Regions from separate parts of the Mesorhizobium sp. M0040 genome, predicted to be linked through region 2. Evidence: predicted binding sites of a transcription regulator. Region 2 holds the regulator's gene; each other region holds the start of a gene.

What was found. Region 2 encodes LexA, which represses DNA repair genes until DNA is damaged. Its sites were predicted from a motif close to TGTTCNNNNTGTGTTCNG; they were not measured.
Region 1: a site for LexA is predicted at 2,013-2,030, ahead of NKJ91_RS11890 (single-stranded DNA-binding protein). Genes of this name have one in related genera too.
Region 3: a site for LexA is predicted at 1,204-1,221, ahead of dinB (DNA polymerase IV). Genes of this name have one in related genera too.

Annotation. Positions count from the first base shown of each region.
Region 1 is NZ_JAMYVA010000010.1:99,906-103,179, reverse strand. It holds gene NKJ91_RS11905 (hypothetical protein) at 1-137, shown strand, start outside; gene NKJ91_RS11900 (MarC family protein) at 212-841, shown strand; gene NKJ91_RS11895 (OsmC family protein) at 850-1,275, opposite strand; gene NKJ91_RS11890 (single-stranded DNA-binding protein) at 1,399-1,911, opposite strand; gene NKJ91_RS11885 (cupin domain-containing protein) at 2,121-2,510, shown strand; gene NKJ91_RS11880 (ArsR/SmtB family transcription factor) at 2,593-2,907, shown strand; gene NKJ91_RS11875 (SRPBCC family protein) at 2,904-3,274, shown strand, end outside.
Region 2 is NZ_JAMYVA010000051.1:5,524-8,797, forward strand. It holds gene NKJ91_RS27990 (ComEC/Rec2 family competence protein) at 1-995, shown strand, start outside; gene lexA (transcriptional repressor LexA) at 989-1,723, opposite strand; gene kynU (kynureninase) at 2,170-3,274, shown strand, end outside.
Region 3 is NZ_JAMYVA010000030.1:38,736-42,009, forward strand. It holds gene NKJ91_RS22470 (GNAT family N-acetyltransferase) at 37-495, shown strand; gene ybiA (riboflavin biosynthesis intermediates N-glycosidase) at 594-1,142, shown strand; gene dinB (DNA polymerase IV) at 1,274-2,515, shown strand; gene NKJ91_RS22485 (hypothetical protein) at 2,686-3,274, shown strand, end outside.

The sequences.
Region 1 (3,274 bases), on a different contig from region 2:
CCGGATCTGCTGTGCGCTGGAGCTTTTCGCGCATCACCGAAAATTCGTTCCGCTGGCTGGGCGAACGCTCACAGGACGACGGCGCCACCTGGCGTCTCGAAGTCGAGTTTCTGGCGCGCCGGGCCGTCAGCCCCTGATCCGCACGGTTTCCACTGCCTCCGCTTTGCTCTACCAATCCCGTTATCCGGCTTTGCCGGCGGGGAGGGTCAGCATGCCGAGCTTCGACAGCCTGTTCAACGCCTTCGTCACCATACTGGTGACGATCGATCCGCCGGGCCTGGCGCCGCTCTTCCTCGCCGTGACCCGCGGCATGAACCGCGAGGAGCGCAACCAGGTCTCCGTGCGCGCCTCGGTCATCGCCTTCCTGGTAATGGCGTTGTTCGCAATCGCCGGCGCGTCGATCCTGTCAGTCTTCGGCATCACTCTGCCGGCCTTCCGCGTCGCCGGCGGCTTTCTGCTGTTCTTCATCGCCTTCGAAATGGTGTTCGACCGCCGGCAGGACCGCAAGGAGAAGATCGGCGACGTCGCCATCACCAGGGACATGATCCACAACATCGCCGCCTTTCCGCTGGCGATCCCGCTTATTGCCGGTCCCGGCGCGATTTCGGCGACCGTCCTGCTCTCAAGCTCGTTTCAGGGTTTGGGCGCGCAGACAGCCCTTGTCGGCATCATCGCCATCTGCCTCGTCATCACCTACCTGGTGTTCGTGCTGTCAGAGCGCATCGATCGTATCCTCGGCCAAACCGGCCGTTCGATCCTGACAAGGCTGCTCGGCGTCATCCTGGCGGCGCTCGCCGTACAGTTCGTCGCCGACGGCATCAAGGCGCTGATGGCGACGTAGGAACAGCCCTACTTCGCTGTCGTTTCAATGACTTCGAAGTCGTGGGTAATCTCGGCAGTCTTGGCCATCATTGCCGAGGCCGAGCAGTATTTCTCGATCGAAAGCCCGATCGCCCGCTTCACCTTGTCGTGTGATAGCGCCCGGCCCTTGACGACAAAATGCATGTGAATGCGGGTGAATACTCTGGGATCGGCTTCTGCACGGTCGGCATCGAGTTCGACTACGCAATCTTCGACCGCCTCGCGCCCCTTTTCGAGGATATGGACCACGTCATAGGCCGAGCAGCCGCCGGTGCCGATCAGCACCAGTTCCATTGGGCTCGGCCCCGGCGTCTTGCCCTCCGGCCCGAACGCAGTGCCTAGCACCAGCTTGTGCCCACTGGCGGACTCGCCAACGAAAGTGCGCTCCTCGACCCATTTGACCCTTGCCTTCACCTGATACGTCCTTTCACCGCTCAAACGCACAACGTCCCGAAAATCCAAGACAGATTTTCGGGACGCCATTTCGTGGCCAAGGTGCCGGCGCTTTTCGCCGCAAGGGCAGTCCGCCCCGAGAAATCAGAACGGGATTTCGTCGTCCAGCTCGCGCGACGAACCACCGCCGCCGCCCTTGTTGGCGCCACCGCGATTGAAACTTTCGCCCGGGCCGGACTGGCCGAAATCGGAACCGCGGCTCGCACCACCACCGGCATAGTTGCCGACCTGGCCCCCGCCCTCGCCCCGCGCATCGAGCATCTGCAGCTCGCCGCGGAATTTCTGCAACACGACTTCGGTCGTATAGCGGTCATTGCCGGTCTGGTCCTGCCATTTGCGCGTCTGCAGCTGGCCCTCGACATAGACCTTCATGCCCTTCTTCAGATACTGCTCGGCCACCTTGGCGATCTGGTCGTTGAAGATCACGACATTGTGCCACTCGGTCTTTTCCTTGCGCTCTCCGGATGTCTTGTCGCGCCAGCTTTCCGACGTCGCGATGCGGATGTTGACGACCGGGTCACCCGAATTCAAGCGGCGGATTTCAGGGTCCGCCCCGAGGTTGCCCACCAGAATGACCTTGTTGACGCTACCCGCCATGATACTTCTCCGCGCTCATCCGAAACCGAATTTTTGTCGCCGCACCTTACAGGCTATGGACAATCCCTGCCTGCCGTCGCTGCCTTTTCCCACAAGGTTTTTGTTCTCTTTTCGTTCTATAGGAGAGGCCCTGCACTGTCAATAGTTGTCAGTAAGAAGTAGTGTCTTGGCGTCGAATTTCCACAGACCATGGGATCGAGGCGAACTCAATGAAGATGGTCGAGCATGACGATCAGCCGCAAGAAGAATGGCGGACGGGAGTAAAGACCCGCATGCATGTCTCGGCCTGCAACGGCGCAACTCAACTTTGCATATTCGAACAATGGATCGAACCCGCGGTTGGCGCCCCGACACATTGGCACCCGGTCGAGGAAGTGCTTACCGTCATCGCTGGCAGGGCCGAGATGTGGATCGACGAAGAGCATCTCGTCTTGACTGCCGGACAGTCGCTTGTTGTTGCCGCGCACAGGCAACATGGCTTCCGAAACGTCGGCTCCGAATTGCTTCATATTCATGCTGTGCTCGCGTCACCAGTTTTCGAGGCGACGTTCAACGGATCCCCCGACATGGTGAGACGCTGGCTTCCAGCGAGTTTGTAAAACCTCGCCTGTCTTAAAAAACACCGCCTGTCTTAAAAAACACGGCTTGCCAAACCGATAAGTATTGACTTATGCTTTCGGCATGATCGAAGCAGACATTTTTCGGGCACTAGCGGATCCAACGCGTCGCGCCGTCTATGAGCGGCTCGCCGACGGCGAGATGACGGTGTCGGAACTGCGCACTGGCATACCGGTATCGCAGCCGGCGGTATCGCAACATCTCGCAGTGCTGCGCGGCGCCGGCCTCGTGGTCGAGCGCCGGGCCGGTCGCAACGCCTATTACCGCGTCGATCCGAAGGGGCTTGCGCTACTGCTCGGCTGGATCGAACGCTACCGTGCGTTCTGGCCAGAGCGCATCGAAAGGCTCAAGACGGTTTTGAAGGACATGGACCAATGACCAGCCGAGGCAAAGAACGCGCCGAAATGGCCGCAGACAAGATCGAGTTCGAGTGCGAGCTGCCCGAACCGCCGGAAAAGGTGTGGCGGGCGCTGACGGTGCCGGACCTGCTCGCGGCCTGGATGATGCCGAACGACATCAAGCCCGAAATCGGCAACCGCTTTGCCTTTAAAGCGCCGAATGCGCCGATCGAGTGCGAAATCCTCGACGCGGATCCCGGACGGCTGCTGCGCTATTCCTGGCGGGAGCGGCCGGCGCCCGGCGATACGCAGGTGCCGCCCGGCAGCCCCCTGGACAGCGCAATGAACGACAGCCCAGTGGACAGCATCGTCACCTTTACGCTCGACCGCACCGTTTCCGGCGGCAC
Region 2 (3,274 bases):
TGTGCGGTCTGGCGATGACCTCGATCATTGCAGGGAGCGCCACGGCGCTTTTCGCCATATGGCATTTCCAGCGCGTGGCGCCGCTCAGCCTGTTCGCCAATCTGGCCATCATGCCCATCGTCTCACTGGTCGTCATGCCTTTCGCCGTGCTCAGTGCGCTGGCGATGCCGTTCGGCGCGGATGGCCCTTTCCTCTATGTCATGGGCAAGGGGCTGACGGCGATGATCGCCCTGTCCGGGTGGATCTCGGAGCGCTCGCCGATCGATGCGGTCGGGCTGATTTCGCTGAGATCCGTCCTTCTGGTGACGATCGCCCTCGTCATTGCCAGCATGGCGACGACCCGGTTGCGGCTGGCGGCACTTCCTTTTGCGCTCGCCGGCTTGCTGACGACAACGCAGACACGCATACCCGACGTATTGGTCTCGGAGGACGCACGGCTGGTCGCGCTGCCGATCGGCAGCGGTGAACTCGCGGTCAACCGGGCACGCCCGAATGAGTTCACCATCGACAACTGGAAACGCGCGCTCACATCAGAGGCTATCGTCGCGCCGGAAACACCTGGAAAGAACGACCCGCAATTCGACATTGCCGATCCGGCCGACCTACCGCCGGGCATGCCGTTCATTTGCACGGACGGCCTCTGCCTTGCCAGGCATCCATCCGGCGCGATCATCGCGCAAGCCAAGGACCGCGATACTGCGCGGCCAGCCTGCGCCTTTGCCAGCTTGATCGTCATCGACGACGCCACCGCCCATAACCCCTGCTACTACGACCGGCTGGTCCTCGTCGTCACCAAACGGCAACTGGCGCGCGCGGGAAGTGCCGCCGTCTACTTCGATCCACAAGCGGCAACGCGCGCCGAAATCCGTTTCGCGGTCGAAAAATCATACCGGCCCTGGCACGTGCAGCGGAAATTTTCACGCGCGACGCGCGGCCTGCCCCCATACCGCAGGGCCGACAATCCAAAAGCCGGCGCCAAGGGCGCAACTCAGTAGCGGCGGATCAGCCCAACGAGCTTGCCCTGCACCTTGACCCTGTCTGGTCCGAAGATGCGCGTCTCGTAGGCTGGATTGGCGGCTTCCAGGGCGATCGAGGCGCCCTTGCGGCGGAACCGCTTCAGCGTCGCTTCCTCCTCGTCGACCAGTGCCACCACGATCTCACCGGGGCTCGCCGTATCGGCATTGCGGATGATCACCGTGTCGCCGTCGAAAATGCCGGCCTCGATCATCGAGTCGCCTTTGACCTCGAGCGCATAATGCTCGCCGCCCATGATCATATCCGGCGGCACCGAAATCGAATGCGTCTGGTGCTGGATGGCGTCGATCGGCACACCGGCGGCGATGCGGCCCATCACCGGGATCGAAACGGCGGCGACGACATCGTCGTCATTTCCGGCTGCGGGCACGCGCGACGATGTCGGCTTGCCTTGCCGAGGACCGCCTTGCCCAAGACTGCCCTGGATGACACTCGGCGAGAACTTGCGTGCCGCATTGAGGCCGGGGGCGATCGAGTCAGGCAGGCGCAGCACCTCCAGCGCACGGGCCCGGTTGGGCAAACGGCGAATGAAGCCGCGCTCCTCCAGCGCCGTAATCAGCCGGTGGATTCCGGATTTGGAAGCCAGGTCGAGCGCTTCCTTCATCTCGTCGAAGGAAGGCGGGATACCGCTTTCCTTCAACCTTTCGTGGATGAACATAAGCAGTTCGTGTTGTTTGCGTGTCAGCATAGCGACCCCCAACAGAATCAGAAAAACAAACCCAGAACAAACACTATCTGTTCCAGTTGTGTTCCGCAACTGTTTAAAGTTTAATGAATGCGTTAAGGCTCGGGAAACAAACGACGTGCCCTACCGGCGTACCGCATTTTCATCGCCGCGAGCCTCATCGCCTTGATTCTGCTTTCGTTTGCGCCCTTCTGGCCTCCTAGAAGGCGGCACTGGCATCGGCCGTCGGTTGGTAAAAGGCACGGAATTGAACCGTATCGACTGTGCGGTTTGGTCAATGCACCGTGAACGAAACGAACTCAAAACGCCAACCTCGGGTTAAGTCCCGGTTTCCATCGCCTGGTCAGGCTGCTTCTCGCCGCTGGAGCCTTGCTGCGCGCAACCAGGTAATGGAAGAACAGTCGACGCGTGTCCGGCCTTGCGTTGGATCTTGGGGGAGCAGACAAATCATGACAGGAATTCCCGATCTCGTGGCCATAAAGGCGATGGATGCCGCGGATCCGCTGCGCGCGATGCGCGACCGCTTTGTGTTGCCGCAAGGAGTGATCTATCTCGACGGCAATTCGCTAGGAGCTGCTTCACGTGCCGCTTTCGATGAACTGCACAAGGCCGCGACCGAAGAATGGTCGCATGATCTCATCCGCGCATGGAACACGGCCGGCTGGTTCAACATGCCGCTTGAACTTGGCGACCAGCTCGGGCGCCTGATCGGTGCCGCGGCCGGCCAGACGGTGGTCTGCGACACGACATCGGTCAACATCTACAAGCTGCTGCACGCCGCCATGGCCATGCGACCGGAGCGGCAGGTCATCGTCGCCGAGGGCGATAGTTTTCCGACGGACCTCTACATGGCTGAGGGTGTGGTTTCGACGCGAAAAGATACGCTGCTGCGCCTCTCGGGGGTCGACGCGCCGACCATCGAAGAGCTGATCGACGAACGCACCGCCGTGGTGCTGGTCAACCACGTCAACTACAAGTCGGGCGAACTGCGCGACATGCCGGCGCTGACGCGCAGGGCTCAGGAAGCCGGGGCGATGATCGTCTGGGATCTCTGCCACACCGCCGGCGCGATGCCAGTCGAGCTCGACAAGGCAAACGCCGATTTTGCCGTTGGCTGCACCTACAAATATCTGAATGGCGGCCCGGGCGCGCCTGCCTTCATCTATGCGGCTGAGCGGCATCTTTCCGACATCCAGCAGCCGCTCACCGGCTGGTGGGGCCATGCACGGCCCTTCGCCTTCGAGCCAGGCTATGCGGCCGGCACCGGCATCCGCCGGTTTCTGTGCGGCACGCAGCCGGTCCTGTCGATGCGCACGCTGAAGGGCGCGCTCGACATCTGGAACGATGTCGACATGACGGCGGTGCGCAAGAAGAGCATCGCGCTGGCGGATCTGTTCATCGAGCTTGTCGAGGCAAAGTGCGGCACTTACGGGCTCACGCTCGAAAGCACGCGCGATGGGGAAAAACGCGGCAGCCAGATTTCATTCATGCATGAGCATGGCTACCAGGTCATGCGCGCGCTGATCGAACGTGGCGTGATCGGCGATTTTCGCG
Region 3 (3,274 bases), on a different contig from region 2:
TGCGATCGCTGACACCGCGCCGTATGTCTCCGCGCGATGAGCGAGATCGAATTCCGTCGCGCGCAGGCGCCCGACCTGCCGGCGATCGTTGCAATGCTTGCCGACGATGTGCTCGGCGCAGACCGGGAAGACCCGTCCACGCCGCTTGCGCCATCCTATCTCGATGCCTTCAGCGCAATCGATACCGATCCCAACCAGTTGCTGGGCGTCGCCGTCAACGCCGGGCAAGTGGTCGGAACGCTGCAGCTCAGCTTCCTTCCAGGCATTTCGAGAAAAGGCGCCTGGCGCGGCCAGATCGAAGGCGTTCGCGTCGCCCGGCAATGGCGCTCTCGCGGCGTCGGCAAGCTGATGATCGAATGGGCGATTGAAACATGCCGTTCGCGCAATTGCAGCTTCGTCCAGCTCACCACGGACAAAGGTCGACGGGAGGCGCACGCTTTTTACGAGCGCCTCGGCTTCACCGCCAGTCATCTCGGCTACAAGATGGCGCTGTAGATCAGCATTTCATCGCATTCAGCGCGGACCGCTCATCTTCGCTACCCGCTCTGGATGGAGCATTGACAAGCCGGCCTTTCGCCCTGCTCCATCCGCCCATGATTTACGACCGAACCTGGCTTGAGAAAACCTTTCGCGCAAAGCCCCGGCAGAAGTTCCTGTTCTTCTGGGGCCATCAGCCGTCTAAGGACGGCCGCATAACCACGTCGTGCTTCAGCCAGTGGTGGCATGCGCCCTTTACCGTCGATGGCCTGAGCTATCCGACTGCCGAACACTGGATGATGGCCGAGAAGGCACGACTGTTCGGTGATGCTCCGACGGCAACACAAATCCTCAGGGCGGCGAGCCCCAAGCAGGCAAAGCAGCTTGGCCGCCAGGTGAGCGGCTTCGATGGCACCAAATGGGATGCAGACAAATATCGCATCGTGACTGAAGGGAGCTTTCAGAAGTTCCGTCAGAACGCGGCGCTGCGCGAATATCTGCTGTCGACGCATGACCGGGTGCTGGTCGAGGCGAGCCCTGTCGACCGGGTGTGGGGTATCGGCCTTGCGGCGGATGACGAGAGGGCGGTGAACCCGCTGCTGTGGCGCGGCGAGAACCTGTTGGGATTCGCGCTGATGCAGGCCCGCGATCGGCTGCGCGGCTGAACATTTGCCGTGCGCTCGCCATCTGCGGCAGCCTCCGCGCTGCTTGACAATCCACCCATAATGTTCTCTTTATGTTCTCATCAAAACTCGAGACAATGCGGCGTTCGAACCGCCGCGGGCGAACGGGCCGGATGGAAGCCAACATCCTCCACGCGGATCTGGATGCCTTCTATGCCTCGGTCGAACAGTTGCTCGACCCGGCCTTGCGCGGCAAGCCGATTGCCGTCGGCGGCGGGGTAGTGCTTGCCGCATCCTATGAAGCCAAGGCGTTCGGCGTGCGCGGCGGTATGCCGGGACGGCGGGCGCGGGAACTCTGCCCGCAACTCATCTTCGTCGGCGGCCATTTCAAGGACTATCAGCGGCTGGGCGATGCGGCAATCAAGGTGCTCGGCGATTTCACGCCGGTGGTCGAGCGGATTTCAATCGACGAGGCCTTTGCCGACGTCGCCGGCTGCACCCATTTGTTCGGCTCGCCGGCCGAGATCGCCGGCAAGATCCGCCGCCGCGTGCGGGCCGAGCTCGGCCTGCCGATCTCGGTCGGCGTAGCCCGCACCAAGCATCTGGCCAAGATCGCGTCACAGGTCGCAAAACCGGACGGGCTGGTGGTGGTCGATCCGCGCCGCGAGCTGGAGTTCCTGCACCACCTGCCGGTCGAGCTGATGTGGGGCGTCGGCCCGGTCACCAGGCAGCGGCTGGCCGGCATCGGCGTCAACACCATCGGCGAGCTGGCGAAGACCAATGGTGGGGCGCTTGAGCGCCTGCTCGGGCCGGCGGCCGGAGAAAAACTCAACGCGCTGGCGTGGAACCGCGATCCGCGCAAGCTCGAGACGCAGCGCCGGGCGCGCTCGGCCGGCGCGCAATCGGCGCTCGGCCAGAAACCCGCCGAGGAGCAGGTCTTCGTGCCGGCTTTGCTGCATCTGGCCGACAGGGTCGCCACAGGATTGCGGGCGAAATCCCGGCCCGGCCGCACGGTGACGGTTCGCGTCCGCTTTGCCGATTTGCGCTCGGTGACGCGCTCGATCACGCTCGACCAGCCGATTTCGGCAACCGCCATGCTGGCCGAGATCGCCGAGGCGCTGGTGCGCAAGGTGCTCATCGACCATCCGCACGAAAAGACAATCTCGCTGCTGGCGATCGCCGTATCGCACCTGGAGCAGCATGCCGGCCTGCAACTGGAACTGCCGCTCGGGCTCGACGACGACCGCCGCCGCCCCGGCACCCGGAAGGGCGCGGCGCGCTGGACCGCCGACCGCGCCGTCGACAAGATCCGCGACCGCTTCGGCTGGGAGGCGGTCGGCTACGCCTCGGTCGCGCTCGGGCTACAGCGGTCGGTTCCCGACGCATTTCGGGAGCTGGCCGAGAAGGAATTGTGAGCCTCGATTACACTTTGGTTGCCAAGTCGCCGGAATGACGTTGAAGGCTGCGGACTTGTGAATTTATCTTCGGTCCAGTTGGTCGTGCACCGGTTTGGGCATCAGCCAGACAGGGTAGCACCCGCCCGCAAATCCTTCCGCACCTTCATTTCGAACGACAGGAGATCGGCATGGGACAGAACGCCGGATATTTCGCACTCATCGTTGCCGGACTGGTGACCAATGCAACGACGCTGGCCAAGCCGCTCAACCCGGACCGGGCGATTCCATCCCTGGGCGATATCAACTCGCCGCTGGCCAGCCCGCTATTCAAGCAGGTCAAGGCTGGGCCGCTGGAGATAAAGCTTGAGGAAACCACGCTTGCCGATGTCGAAAAAGCCTTCGGCGGAGCGATGCACGATGAAGGTGACGCCGGAGATTCACGCCACTGGCTTTGCTATGCCGGCCCCGACGCCGGCGGATCGCCGTCGATCTTCTGGTTCGTATCCGGCGAGATGGGCGGCTCCGACCACGGTGTCCTGTCCGTCGCCCTGCAGCCGAACCCGGAAGGCAAGGTGCCGGAAGGATGCGCCGGCGCGCCTGCCAGCCTGACAGCTATTGAACTCGATACGCCCGGCGTCGGAGCGCCGCTGAGCGACGTGGCCGCGAAATTTGGCGCCGCCAAGCCCGATCGTTACGGCCATTTCGGCTTCGCCGCCTCTTATCCTCCTTCGTCTCCCGACCAGAAGGACGCCACGGTCACGCAGACACTCACCTACA